3 regions of the Pseudocolwellia sp. G5-9 genome follow, and region 1 is predicted to be linked to each of the others. Evidence: predicted binding sites of a transcription regulator. Region 1 holds the regulator's gene; each other region holds the start of a gene.

Region 1 (5,000 bases):
ACCAACTTGCTGGCTCCCTACTTGTACAATAACTACATGCCCTGTATCTCTTGGTTTTTCAACATAATCTCGAACTAACCATTGATCAAGATAAAATAATGGAATGGCTTTATCTCTAACAATAATAGTTAATTGACCATCAACTATATTAGTACTCGTTAAATCTAAATGAAATATTTCATTTACACCCGCTAATGGCAAAGCGAATGTTTGTTTGCCAATAATAACCATAAGAGTAGGCAATATGGCTAAAGTCAGTGGAACTTTAATTTCAAGTACAGTACCAATACCTAATTCAGAATCTATATTAACAGTACCGTTTAATTGCGTAATTTTGGTTTTTACAACATCCATTCCTACACCACGACCAGAAACTTCTGAAATTTCGGTTTTGGTTGAAAATCCCGGTGCAAAAATCAAATTAAAAGCTTCACTATCCGACATACGAGCCGCGGCATCTGCATCTAATACACCACGCTCTATAGCAATTTCTTTCAATTTTTCAGCATTCATTCCAGCACCATCATCTCGAATGGTAAGAAGAATATGATCACCTTCTTGTGAAGCTGAAAGTATTACGGTTCCTTCTCTTTCTTTACCTTTTGATTCTCGAACATCAGGATCTTCAATACCGTGATCAACTGAGTTTCGCACTAAATGCACCAATGGGTCAGCAAGAGCTTCAACTAAATTTTTATCTAAATCAGTTTCTTCACCTTCAAGAATAAGTTTAATTTCTTTATTTAAGCTTCGAGCTAAATCACGTACAACCCGAGGAAAGCGGCCAAAAACCTTTTTAATAGGCTGCATACGCGTTTTCATTACAGCGCCTTGTAAATCAGTTGTCACAGCATCGAGATTAGAAACAGCTTTGGTTAAATCTTCATCTTCTTTGGTCATTCCTAAACTAGTTAAACGATTACGAACTAGTACTAGTTCACCCACCATATTCATGATTTGATCGAGTCGCTTAGTATCCACTCGAACGGTTGTTTCACCTTGTGAAGCAGTAGCTTGAGGTGCTTTTTTCTCAGGTGTTGATGGTTTGCTCGCGGGTGCTGCTTTTACGGCGGCTACAGGAGCAGGTTTAGGCGTTGCAGGTGGTGGTGTTACTTGTTGAGGCTGAGTATTAGTTGTTGCATTTTGTGGCCCTTTTCCTTGGCCATGAAGTTCATCTAATAAATTTTCAAATTCGTCATCATTGATTTCGTTAGGATTACTTTTAGCTTCGGCCTTATTAACTTCTGGAGAAAAAGCACCTTGCCCATGTAAATCATCAAGTAAGCTTTCGAACTCATCATCTGTAATTTCATTACTATTATTATTTGATACATTAGTAGGCGTAGCCGGAGGTGTTACAGAACCGCCGCCATGTAATTCATCTAATAATTTTTCAAATTCGTCTTCAGACATTTCATCTGATGAACTTGAAGATACAGGAGCTGCAGGCTCCTCGACTACCGTTGCAACAGGAACGTCTTCAGATTCTGGTACACTTAAACGATGTAATTCAGCTATTAATTCAGGGGCAGCGGGTACGAGAGGCTCTCCTCCTTGAACTAAAGCAAACATTTCATTGATTGAATCTGTTGCCTGCAGAATAACATCCATTAAATCAGAGGTAACCGTTCTTTTATTAGTTCTTAAGAGGTCAAATATATTTTCAGCGCCATGACAAACATCCACAAGCTCTGTTAACGATAAAAAGCCTGCTCCGCCTTTTACAGTATGAAATCCGCGAAATATTGCATTTAATAAATCAGCATTATCGGGGTCATTTTCAAGCTCTACTAATTGTTCAGATAAAGCTTCGAGAATTTCACCTGCTTCAATTAAAAAATCTTGTAAAATCTCTTCATCTTGCTCAAACGACATTTAGCAACTCCTTAAAACCCTAAACTTGATAAAAGATCGTCAACATCGTCTTGATCTGAAACAACGTCATCACGCTCTTTACTATTTACAATCGGACCTTCAACCAAATTTTCACCCACTGAAGGTTTAGCTTTATTTTGAATTGAGTCTGAAGACATGCCAAATGCGGTTAGCATTCCAATCAAACCATCTTCAACTTCCCTTACTAAATCAATAACTTTACGAATAACTTGGCCTGTTAAGTCTTGAAAGTCTTGCGCCATCAAGACATCAGTCATTAATATACGAATTTTATCTGTTTCACTTCCTGTTGATTTTAATAACAAATCAATATCTAAACATAACTGTTTAAACTCAGGTAATTCTAATTTATTTTGTATAAGTTTTGTCCATAAAGGATTAACCACTTCGACTCTATTTTGTAATGACTCAAGCACAGGAAAAATAGATTCAACTGCATCCATTGTTTTGTTTGCAGCTTCTTCCGTTCGTTCTATAACATAGTTAAGTCGTTCTTTAGCATCAGGTATATCAGCTTTTGCTAAATCAGTGAGTCGAGAGTCAACTTGAAAATTATTCAAAGAATCATGTAACTGACGGGTTAATTTACCTATTTCAGCAAACAGCTCTGTATTGATTGGACTTTGAATATCTGCAACCAATTCATCAGCCTTGTCTTGCTGATCTGTTTCTAAATATTCAACCAACAATTTAGCTTGTTCTAATGAAACATGTACTTTAGGCAAACTACTCATGCAAAATATCCTTTATTTATTTAGGTATTAAAGAAAGATTTTCAATTAACCTAAGCGTTCGAATATTTTATCGAGTTTAGTTTTTAACGTTGCAGCAGTGAAAGGTTTTACAATATAGCCATTTACACCCGCTTGAGCGGCCATAACTATTTGCTCTTTTTTCGCTTCAGCTGTCACCATTAAAACAGGAATATGGGATAAACTAGCGTCTGCTCGAATAGCTTTTAATAAATCTATTCCTTGCATACCAGGCATATTCCAATCGGTTACAACAAAATCAAACTCTCCTGACTGAAGCATAGGTAAAGCGGTGCTACCATCATCAGCTTCTTGAATGTTAGTAAAACCTAAATCGCGTAACAAGTTTTTCACTATTCGTCTCATCGTTGAAAAATCATCAACTACAAGAACTTTCATATTTTTATCCAAGGCACCCTCCGGTGAGAACATTCAAAAATTTTAAATTACTTATTATTCTACTTAACTTTGCCAAGAATGCATACGAGCTTTTAAACGATGCATAGCTTGACTGTGAATTTGACTTACTCTTGACTCGCTTACATCAAGAACTTGTCCTATCTCGCGTAAATTAAGTTCTTCATCATAATACAATGAAAGTACTAAACTTTCTCGTTCAGGTAAAGTAGAAATACATTCACTTAACGCTCTTTTAAAAACAATCTCTTCAATTTGATTATAGGGCTCGTCACTTATTGATTTATTTTCTAAATTCAAAGCGTCTTCACTAACACCTAAATCATCTATTCCGATTATTTTCCCAGAACTTACATCATTAAGAATATGATGGTATTCATTTAAAGAAATATCAAGTTTATCTGCTACTTCCTTGTCAGTTACATCTCTTCCTAACTCTGACTCTAACTCTTTTATCGCATCACTCACCATACGACTATTCTTATGAACAGAGCGAGGAGTCCAGTCTCCACGTCGAATTTCATCCAACATGGAACCTCTAATTCTTATCCCTGCAAATGTTTCAAAGCTTGCGCCTTTTGTATGGTCAAAGTTATTTGATGCTTCGAGTAGACCGATCATTCCTGATTGAATAAGATCATCTACAAGTACACTTGCAGGTAATCTTGCAAGTAAATGGTAGGCTATACGTTTAACTAAAACAGTATATTGTTCTATTAAAACAGATTTATCTGTTTGAGTACTGTAGGCATCTGCTTTTCCCAAACTATATACTCGCGATAATTAGCATATTAATGTTCTAATAATTGTTCAATAAAGAACTCTAAATGGCCTGAAGGTTGGTGAGGAATTGGCCATTTCATGATATTTTTTGCTAAGTTTTTAAAACCTATTGAAGCGGGTGAATTAGGAAATGCTTCAATAATTGCTTTTTGCTTACGACCTGATTTACGTATGTTTTCATCAAATGGCACAACGCCAACAAGTTCTAAGCCTACATCTAAAAATCTATCACTTACTTTGGCTAGTTTTTCAAATAATTGCTGCCCTTCGTTAGGGCTTCGTACCATGTTAGCAACAACCTTAAATTTAAATACATCATGATCACGACTTAATAATTTCATTAACGCGTAACAATCGGTAATTGACGTTGGCTCATCACATACTACTAACATAATATCTTGTGAGGCTCGACAGAAGCTCAATACCATGTCGGAGATCCCTGCTGCGGTATCAACAATAAGAATATCGAACTCTGTTTGCATATCACTAAAGGCTCGAATTAATCCTGCATGCTCACTAGGTGTTAAATCAACCATAGATTGAGTACCTGAAGTGGCTGGAATAATTTTAATTCCTGCAGGGCCTTCGATGATAATATCGTCTAATTCACATTCACCAGACAACACATGAGAAAGGTTACGTTGAACACGTAGACCTAACATAACATCAACATTGGCAAGCCCTAAATCTGCATCTAGAACAAGTACTTTTTTACCCAGTTGAGCTAATGCTATAGATGTGTTTAAAGACACGTTAGTTTTACCTACGCCACCTTTACCACCTGATACTGCAATAACTTTAATTTGTTGTAAATCTTGCATCTTACGTAAACCACTCGCTTGGTCTATCATTTAAATCTTCTCGTCACTGACACATACACTATTTTCGAAAAGATGTTGCTAAGTAAATACATTATAGCTTAGTACATCTTAACTCGTGAAGTTATAAGCGGTTTTTATCAATGTTATTCAATTTAACTAATTTAATTAGTTTAAGCTAGCTTGTTTTGCTAAACATATTCAATTTATGCTGCACTTGCTTCTTTTTTAGGCATTGGTCGCCATGTACTAGTGTGTTGGTGGTTTATTCGACTACTCATTTTGTCTGCTAAGGCAACTAATTTTTCAGCATTTGCTACCTTAATATCTTCAG
Region 2 (5,000 bases), 290 kb from region 1:
TAACTCTATCGCATTGCAACCGTCTGAACATATGTTGAACAGCAACTTCCCTTGTTTACCTGAAGATGGAACAACGATTACGTTTAACCGCGACACGGCACTAGTTTCTGAAAACTATCAATTACTGACTTGGGATCATCCTATGGTACGTGGTGCTATGGACTTAGTGCTTTCTGACGAAATTGGTAATTCGTGTATTGGTTTATTAAAAAATCCAGCGCTACCTGTAGGAACTTTCTTTGTTGAATGTTTATTTACCGTTGAAGCAACAGCGCCAAGCAACTTACAATTAGGCCGTTACTTACCTACCACACCAATACGTGTATTAGTGGATAAAAATGGTAACAACCTTGCTGATAAAGTGGGTGAAGAAGTGCTTGATCAACAACTTAGCCCAACCAAAAAACAAGTAGCCCTTCAGTTAGTTAAGGCGTTAAAACAGCAAATTACACCACTGGTGACTAAAGCTGAAGCACATGCCGAAACCAGTGTTGCTAGTATCCAACAAAATGCGCTTGATACCATGCGAAACAATTTAGATAAAGAACATGCTCGATTAGCCGCGTTAGCGAAAATTAATCCGAGTGTTCGACAAGAAGAAGTAGATTTTATTCAGCTACAAAAATCTGAGCTTGAAAGCTATATCAACAAAGCACAGTTGAAGTTTGAAGCGATAAGACTGATTGTTGTAACTCATTAATGAGTGCTAACCCTGACTTTGTCTATCAACCGCCACTCGATCCCTATTTACACATAGTTTATAGGGATAACGACCTTATTGTTTTAAACAAAGGTAGCGGACTGTTAACCGTTCCGGGGCGATTACCTGAACACAAAGACTGTTTAGAAAACAGAGTAGCGCGGGTATTACCTAGCGCTACTGTTGTGCATAGGTTAGATATGGCAACGTCTGGCATCATCATCATGGCGCTAAACAAACCTACCCATGTCGCTATTAGCCAACAATTTGAAAAACGTAAAACCAAGAAAAAATATATCGCTAGAGTATTTGGCCGTGTAAAAGAAGCCCAAGGCTCTGTCGACCAGCCGCTTATTTGCGATTGGCCTAACCGCCCTAAGCAAATGATTGATCACAAAAGAGGCAAACCCTCTTTAACTCATTACAAAGTGCTCAGTTATGGCGACAATTCAACCTTAGTTGAACTAACACCTATTACAGGTCGCTCGCATCAATTAAGAGTTCATATGCTTTCAATAGGTCACCCTATTTTAGGAGACCGACTTTATGCTCATACTGAAGCTCTCGCGATGGCTAACCGACTAAATTTACACGCTCAAATGCTAAGTATTTCTCATCCCGTAACGCATGAAGAAATGACTTTTTTAGCTGATTGCCCGTTTGAGTAGCCCTCTTTATATACCCGTTATCATTCAAGATGCAGGTTTCAGTGGGAACTAAAAACAATTTAGGCACAGATTTCATGTTCCAGACGAAATCTAAGTACATACATCCATGTATGCAAGGCATTAAGTTTACGTCATGGTTATTCCCTTACTAAAGTTAATAACGAAGCATAAATTGTTTTTAGACCCATCGAAGAAGCGCTTGAGCAAAATCACTTCTTCGTTAATGCTTTTTATAAGGGAACAACCATTATTACAAAGCACTGCCTTGAATTGATATCGCTCAAGCGCTCTGAAAAACGCATCTTGATCGGTAACGGGTATATGCTTTAAGCTATAGTTTTATATTCATCTAAGTTTATTTATCTCATTTTTTATTAAACAATCATCTAAGCAAGTCGATACATACTTATACCTGCTCATTTTGTAGGTATAAGTAAACCTCTTCACTTTAGGAATTCATGTTGTTGCGTATTTTATTTATTACTGCCCTTTTCTATTTAATACCTAATATACTTGGGTATAACCACGCACAAGCGTATTTTTATTTTGCCGAGGAAGAAGAAGCCGCTGAACCAGAAAAGGTTGATGAAGATAAAAAGCAGCCCTCAAAAAGTATTCAACGTAGTGATATAAAAATAGTAAAACCCGTCAGTTCATTCGAACAACAAAAACAAGATCTCACCCATTATTTATCCGGTAGTAAAACTCAATCAATTAAAGCGGGCGATAGCGAATATATTATTATTGAAGAAAGCAGTTCAACACAAAACAATAAAGGCGTGGCGATTTTAATACCTGATTGGCAACAAGGCGTAGCAAATCCAAAAGCCATGAATTTTTTACGAAAAAATCTTCCCGATGCAGGCTGGTCTACAATCAGTGTGCAATCACCTAATAAGCCAATGAACTACCCTTCGGTAGCATTAACAAAAGAAGAAAGAATAGAACAAAATAAAGCGGCGCTTATGCCCTATCAAAATGAATTAAAAAGCTTAGTCACCGCAGTAATGGAAAAAGCTAAAAATTACCCCGGTATTTTTTTGGTGATCACAGAAGGAAGCCAAGCAGCGATACTGATAGATCTTTATAAAAACAACCAAGATTTATTACCCGCAGCACTGATTACATTAAGTGCAGGCATGTATTCTGAATTAGAAAACGATACTTTTGCGAAAAACATAGCGATGTCTGAGTTGCCTGTTTTAGACTTGATACTAAAAAAAGACCGTAATAGCGTGCTAGAAAATGCCATGTTAAGAAAGAAATACGCTACAAAGGAATTGAAAGTTTATTATCGCCAAAAATATCTACACAATATGGTTCCGGGCTATTACCCAGAACAAACATTATTAACTGAAGTTAATGGCTGGTTAAAAACAATCGGTTGGTAATTTATTCAGAATAAAAATATTCTCCTCCTAACCTCTTGCTTTAGTCACCGCTTCATATGCTGATTGAATATCTTGTGTTTTTTGTTTAGCCATTTCCATCATTTCAGGAGGTAAACCTTTTGCCATCAGCTTATCAGGATGATGTTGAGACATGAGTTTACGGTAAGCTTTTTTAATTTCTTGTTCGCTCATTTCAGGCGTACAACCCAGTGCTTTATAGGCATTGCTAAGTTGTACCTTTGATGATTGTGGAGATCTATTGCCTTGTTGATTAAATTGGTCACCCGCAATAATCATTTCCAGCAAGCGATCTAAATCTCGGGTAGAAAAGCCTAAAATTTTAGCTATTTGGTGCAGCGCTTCACGCTCTTCCTGATCTAATGTGCCATCAGCAAAAGCCACTTGAATTTGAATTTCTAAAAACATCAGCAGTAAGTCATGACGCTTACCGCATTTGTGAGTAAAGTCATCCAATCGTTCTTTTAAAGGAAAACCGACAACTTTTCCGTCTCTAAAGGCGTCTTGAGCTTGTTGCCTAATATCGCCCGTTAAGCCCAATTTATCCATGTAAGCAGTAGCAAAGGCGATTTCTTGAGGAGTAACTCTACCATTAGCTTTAGCAACATATCCCATAACAGAAAAAGTTGTAGAGAAAAAAGCTTGTTGCCGCTCTGCATCTGTAAAACTTTGACCTGCCAAGTTATTAAAATTAAACCCACGTCCTTTATCAAAGCTATGACCGATCCAAACGCCTAGCAAAGCACCAAAAATATTTTTACTCAGCATGAAGCCAAATAAACCACCTAAAATTTTTCCCCAAACTTTCATGTTACTTTTACTACTCTAATTATGTGTTTATGTTTAACAAGATATCGTATTGTTAAGTTCATTTAATCGTTCTGGTGTGCCTACATCAGTCCATTGACCTTTCAATATAGTACCAGAAAGCTCTAAGTTTTCCGCGGTTTCTCTCAATAATGGCCCTAATGGCAATACATTTTCATTGGTATAAGCGGTAAAAAATTCAGGTCGATATAAAGCAATACCACTAAAAGTGAAAGACTGCTGCTGTTGGTGCTGATTAGCTTCACTTGTAAGATTATGTACTTTATTACTTTTGTTTAGCTCAGAAGCCTCTTCCGCAAATAAAAAATCACCTTTTATATTATGCTCTGGATTAGCGACCAGCCAAATATTAGCTAAGCAGTCTGATGGTAATAAAGGAATATGTGTAAAATCAAAGTCGGTATACACATCTCCATTTACGACTAAAAAAGGAGCATTAGGTTCATCTTTTTCTACTAATAATGGTAAGGCTTTAATAATACCGCCTGCAGTTTCTAAAGCCCCTTGTGTTTCTCGACTATAATGTATTGAAACTCCCCATTTGCTACCGTCTTGTAAGTACTCTTCAATTTTATCACCTAACCAAGCATGGTTAATAACAATATCGGTAATACCCGCTTGCGCAAGCTTAACAATATGATGCTCAATTAAGGGCATGCCTGCTACTTTCAATAAGGGTTTAGGGCAATCATCTGTTAACGGACGCATTCGCTCACCACGTCCTGCGGCTAATATCATCGCTTTCATGAATGATTATCCTTACTTTTTACTTTATTTTCTAACCGCGGTATTACTTTATGTAATACCAAATCATGTATAAAACTCAACTCTGGATACTTAGCACTAATATCAACAATATAAGATAAAGTTAACGGAATATCTTTTAAGTAACCGTTTTTGTGATCTCGATGATATAAACGAGCAAAAATACCACTGGCTTTTACATGGCGTTGCATTCCCATTAAGTCAAACCAACGAAGCCATTGCTCTTGTGTAACATCAGGATATTTATTATCGACATCTATTAATTGGCAGAAGTAATAAAAGAGGTCTTTTACTTTTGCATCAGGCCACCTTACATAACAATCTCTAAGTAGCGACACGATATCGTAAGTAATAGGGCCAAAAACAGCATCTTGAAAATCAATAACACCTAACGCTATCTCACTTTCGGTGGTATCTGCAGCCTCTTGTTCAGAGTTTATTAGCATCAAGTTACGACTATGGTAATCTCTATGCATTATCACTTGAGGCTGTTCAAGGGCGTTATCTACTAAGACTTTAAAACAAGATCGCAGCTGCGCTTTTTCTTCCTCATTAAGTGTAATGTTTAAATGTACACCTAATAACCATTCTGTAAAAATATGGCACTCTACATTAACAAAGTTGGCATCG
Region 3 (5,000 bases), 1.9 Mb from region 1:
CTGGTGTTAAACATTGCAGCAGTCGTTCCAAGGTCGAAAGTGTGTAGAATTTTTTATGTGAGGTCCTGTACATATACCAATCGAAATAACCCATTCATTATTTATACTTGCCTTAATGACCAATTATACCAATTAGTCTAATTATATGATCTAATGTCATTTATTTACTCATAATAAATGACATTGAACACTTATAGCTCACAAGAATTAAAAATACTCTCCAACAAAGTAATACCAATTAGTCTAATTATGTGATCTAATGTCATTTATTTACTCATAATAAATGACATTGAACACTCATAGCTCACAAGAATTAAAAATACTCTCCAACAAAGTAAAAGATCATCGAATGAGGCTGCGCTTGCTAGCCGTTTCACATTTTAAATCGGGTAAGAATAGATCAGAAGTTGCTAGAACACTTAATATTAGTAGAAGAATTGTTAATGATTGGGTTGCGAACTACATCAACGAAGGTTTATACCAATTAGTCTAATTATATGATCTAATTGGTATTACCACCGTATTCACCTGAGTTGAATCCAATAGAGCAAGTTTGGAGTTGGTTGCGCCAACATCATTTAGCGAATAGGTGCTTTCAAGGCTATGATGACATCCTCGATGCTTGCTCTGATGCATGGAACTCATTTGTGAGTGATGCAAAGCGGGTCATGAAAATGTGTAGTAGAGATTGGATTAAGGTGGGAAAAACTTAAGATGGAATGGTATTACATTGTTATTTAATAATTAGAGCACTCCCTATTATAATAAATGCCTCGCCTACAGGACGTTGGTGCTTAGGTTCCGTCTGGAACGATGAACCTGTGTATTTGACCATTTATTCTTCGTATAAAATAGGTCAATTCATTAATGCGTTTGGTATTAATTAACCCGAACTCGGCTTAATAAATGTTCTTCTAGCAGCTGTTTTTACTAACTTCTGCGTTAAATTCACTTGCAATAGGCCAGCTATTGACGCGTAAATTTGTCTTGAATTAAGTAAAATTATCAAGCTAGAAGCGAACTGATTTTTTAGTGATTACTTTTCAATGAGTTAACTATATCTTAACCCGAACTCAGGTTAATTAGTTATTTTGGTTAAGGAATAATTGATTTTTAGAAATACCTTTAAATCATTATTCTTTTTTAAATAACAATTATACCTGTCTATAAAATGACTAGGGATTTCAAGGGATTCACTTTCTTTAAAACCTATGTCTTTATATAAGCGGTATAACTTTTTATCAGCAAAACAAATAATATGATTATGTTCCCATTGTAGTGTTTCTATTAATAGCTTGGCATAACCTTTTTCTCTATAAAGGGGAGTAATTAATAATGCATGCAACAATCCATATTGACTACTATTAGTGATATAAGAAAGTATTACACTGCCAATGATGACGTTGTCCATTTTTATTATATAAGTATGATCGTAGCCCATAAAACTCGCTGAGTAGTTGTTGTCTTTATAAAAGCGTTTAATATCTTTTTTATCTTGTTTTGTCGCTTTATTTATTTCAAACATTTTTAGCAGTTCTTCATTACTATCGGCTATTGAGTTATGTATTTTACAGCGAAAATAATAATAAAATCTGCTAATTATTTTTTATTACATGCCGATATAAATATTAAGATGATTTGTGGGTGTGCTTAATTGCTTGTAGATAATATAAAAAATGAGATATTAATAAATGAATTGCAGTTAGGTGAGCAGCTTAACCAATGTGTTCATAAAAAAGAACGGTCTCAATTTTCTTTATTACTGGCGATGCTTACTGATGATGTTCAAGCTCACGCACAGTTCTCACTTCCTAAATCAGAAATAGCTACATCTCAAACAGACGAAGATAATTTAAGGAAGCAGTTTAAGTTACCTCAAGCGCAGCTTTTATCATTAAAGGAGATAGAGCAAGTTGGATCTTATAACCAAGCTGACTTAGTTCAAGGTAATAATTTATCAGAACTCCGTTTACTCAATGCCATTAATCCAACCCCTCTTGCCTTTAGAGACGACAAAAAATTTATAGCAAAAAATATACTAGAAAATACTAGCCTTTATTGCCAGAAAAAGTATAAGAGTAAAAAATTAGATAACGACTTTAAAGCAGCTAGGTTAGATTTTAAAGCGGCAGAGTGGTTAAACTCTATAAATGAAAGCATAAATTTAACATTGGAAAAGTCGGTTATTTAAAGCTAGTTATTAAATTAGCTAAAAATTTTAAATATAATTTTGCATAATATATAAAAACAGCGCTAGGCATTATTAGTAACTTCAAATCCAGTCAGATTGAAACCCTCGCAGACCTATTAACACTGTATGTGATCAATAAAGCTTATGGATCGATACTGTCACTATTAGAACCTTAAAGCTACCTTAAAGTCCTTGGCATGGTTGGTGTTAGCTGAAAAATTCATCGATACTACATCTGACAATAGTTAACCTCAATTCGGGATAAGCAAAGTTACTCAACAAGCTATTTTTGCGCTACTACTATTAGATAGAAAAATTTGCCTTGTTATACACAAAAATATCACTGTTGAGAGACTAATATAGCTTAGGAGAACAACGATACAGATTAAGTTTCTCATAAATAAGTATTTTAATTCATTCTCTAACATTCATTAACCCGAGTTGAGGTTAGTTAACCTTATTTGATAAAGGCTTTTACTCGTTGGGATTATTAAATGCAAGGAGCACAACAGGCACAGAGCATCATTGGTTAATTATACTGAAGAAATTATTTTGATTTATATTGTTGTAAATAGGTATATCGAATACTACACCTCTGAATTTATTGATAAAACGATTTACTTATCGGTTCTGAGGAAAGCAGTAAAACCTTTATCTTATATTTTTGTAAAGCTGACTTATTCTTTGTAGCTTATAGAAACAGAAGTTTACCTTATATAGAAAATAGGTACTTAAGTCAGAATAGAGTTTTAAGTGGGGGGCTGCAGAAGGGATTTTTGTTTATATACCATAGTAATTAAACCGAATTTATTTACAGGGTATTTTGCTTTTATTCCAGCAGCTTGTATATATACCCTTTACCAATCAAAAGGCTATTTCAGAGCTCTTGAGCGATATCAATTCAAGGAATGCTTTGTAATAATGGTTGCTCCCTTATAAAAAGCATTGTTGATGAAGTTATTTTGCTCAAGCGCTTCTTCGATGGGTCTAAAAACAATTTATACTGCGTTATTAACTTTAGTCAGGTTCTTACATGGATGTAGACCTTAGATTTCGTTTGGAACGTGAAATCTGTGCATAAATTGTTTTTAGTTCCCACTGAAACCTGCATCTTGAATGATAACGGGTATATTAATAATAAAACTGAGGGGAGAGCTTGTTGCACCATTAAGTTTGGGAAGTCGTAAACTTATAGTACAACAAACTCAAAAGAGTATTCATTTAAATACTCTTTTTAAAGCAAGATATTAACCCTTAGTTATTTTAAGTACTTGAGCGTGCTTAGAAGGAGAACCTGCGGGTAGGTTAACCATTAAACCTTTAGCTGTTTGTGTAAACGTTAATGTACCTTTATGACCAATTAATTCAACTTTAGCGATTTTATCTGTATAGTTTTTAGAATTAATACTACGAATTGTTACCTTCGCATTATCACCCGGCCACGCTAACATTGTTGCGTATAAAGTTCCTTCGTTTTGGGTAAAACGAATATCGCTGCTGTTAAAGTCTTTACGGTTTTTCTCAGCATCATTCGAGTTTTTACCATCTGGTACGTAAGTTTCACCTTCACCGTAAGTTATCCAAGGTCGAGTGTTATAAACCGCTTCACCATTTACAGCTAACCAATCACCAATTTCTTTTAGTAAAGCAATTTCTGGTTCAGGAATTGTTCCATCAGGTTTTGGACCAATGTTTAATAACAAAGAGCCATTTTTAGAAATTATATCCATTAAATCATCTACTAATGAATTAGCATTGCGATATTTATGGTTAGTTACATATCCCCAAGATGATAAAGATACAGAAGTATCTGTTTGCCAAAAATGGGGATGAATATCCGTCATGCCACCACGTTCAATATCTAACACGGCCGAACCAGGAGGGAACGAGCGCATGTCTGCATGTTCTTTGTAGTTAAGCGCAGGCATGTTTTTCCAGTTAACACCTTTGTTATAGTAGTAACTTGTAAACTGCTTTACGTGATCATGAAATGGTTTTGACGCCATCCACCAATCGAACCAAATAAGTTCAGGTTCGTATTTATCAACGATTTCTACAGTACGTAATAACCAGTCGTCCATAAATTCTTGGCTAGGTGGTGTTAAACCATCTTCTGAAGATTTCCTGTTAACCGCTGGACCGTATAAGTCACGAAACTCTTCGTTTTGTACATCTGATGGGAATTCTCTACCGCCATCATAGAACCACCAGTTTTCAGCTCTATGGCTTGATAAACCAAAATGAATATCTGTTTTATCTGTGGCATCTTTTAATTCTTGAATTACATCACGTTTAGGTCCCATTTCAACAGAATCCCAACGGGTGTAAGAATTGTCATACATTGAAAATCCATCGTGATGTTCAGCAACAGGAACAATATATTTTGCACCTGAATCTTTAATAATCTTCAACCATTCGTCAGCATTAAATTTTTCAGCTTTAAATTGAGGAATAAAGTCTTTATAACCAAATTCAGTTTGGTTACCAAATTTCTCTTCATGGTAAGTTTTTTCTTCGTTTGACTTTTGATACATTTTTCTTGGGTACCATTCGCCATTATGAGCAGGTACTGAATAAACGCCCCAATGTATAAAAATGCCAAACTTAGCATCTTGATACCAATCTGGAATTTTATAATTAGTTAAAGAGTCCCAGTTTGCTTTGAAAGGGCCTTGATTAGCCACGGCTTTAATTTCAGCAAGTTTAGCTGAGTTATCTAAAGCAGCTGAAGTATTATTTTTAGTTGTATTAGTGTCAGCACTACATGCTGTTAAACCTAAAGCTACTGCTATGGCTAATGTACTTTTAA

The links. The regulator FliA, encoded in region 1, starts transcription of late flagellar genes. The targets are predictions, from matches to a motif close to CTAAAGNTNNNNNNNNNNNNGCCGATA.
Region 2: the regulator FliA is predicted to act here: its motif matches at 1,743-1,769, upstream of AC0L5Q_RS10405 (DUF3530 family protein).
Region 3: the regulator FliA is predicted to act here: its motif matches at 1,596-1,622, upstream of AC0L5Q_RS00845 (VC2046/SO_2500 family protein).

What each region holds. Positions count from the first base shown of each region.
Region 1 is NZ_CM147893.1:2,134,499-2,139,498, forward strand. It holds gene AC0L5Q_RS09155 (chemotaxis protein CheA) at 1-1,875, opposite strand, end outside; gene AC0L5Q_RS09160 (protein phosphatase CheZ) at 1,887-2,630, opposite strand; gene cheY (chemotaxis response regulator CheY) at 2,676-3,059, opposite strand; gene AC0L5Q_RS09170 (RNA polymerase sigma factor FliA) at 3,111-3,830, opposite strand; gene AC0L5Q_RS09175 (MinD/ParA family ATP-binding protein) at 3,857-4,699, opposite strand; gene flhF (flagellar biosynthesis protein FlhF) at 4,873-5,000, opposite strand, start outside.
Region 2 is NZ_CM147893.1:2,428,135-2,433,134, forward strand. It holds gene rapA (RNA polymerase-associated protein RapA) at 1-700, shown strand, start outside; gene rluA (bifunctional tRNA pseudouridine(32) synthase/23S rRNA pseudouridine(746) synthase RluA) at 700-1,368, shown strand; gene AC0L5Q_RS10405 (DUF3530 family protein) at 1,827-2,759, shown strand; gene djlA (co-chaperone DjlA) at 2,787-3,587, opposite strand; gene murU (N-acetylmuramate alpha-1-phosphate uridylyltransferase MurU) at 3,621-4,352, opposite strand; gene AC0L5Q_RS10420 (aminoglycoside phosphotransferase family protein) at 4,349-5,000, opposite strand, start outside.
Region 3 is NZ_CM147893.1:209,437-214,436, forward strand. It holds gene AC0L5Q_RS00830 (helix-turn-helix domain-containing protein) at 284-493, shown strand; partial or broken gene AC0L5Q_RS00835 (transposase) at 507-713, shown strand; gene AC0L5Q_RS00840 (GNAT family N-acetyltransferase) at 1,079-1,525, opposite strand; gene AC0L5Q_RS00845 (VC2046/SO_2500 family protein) at 1,655-2,191, shown strand; gene AC0L5Q_RS00850 (alpha-L-fucosidase) at 3,439-5,000, opposite strand, start outside.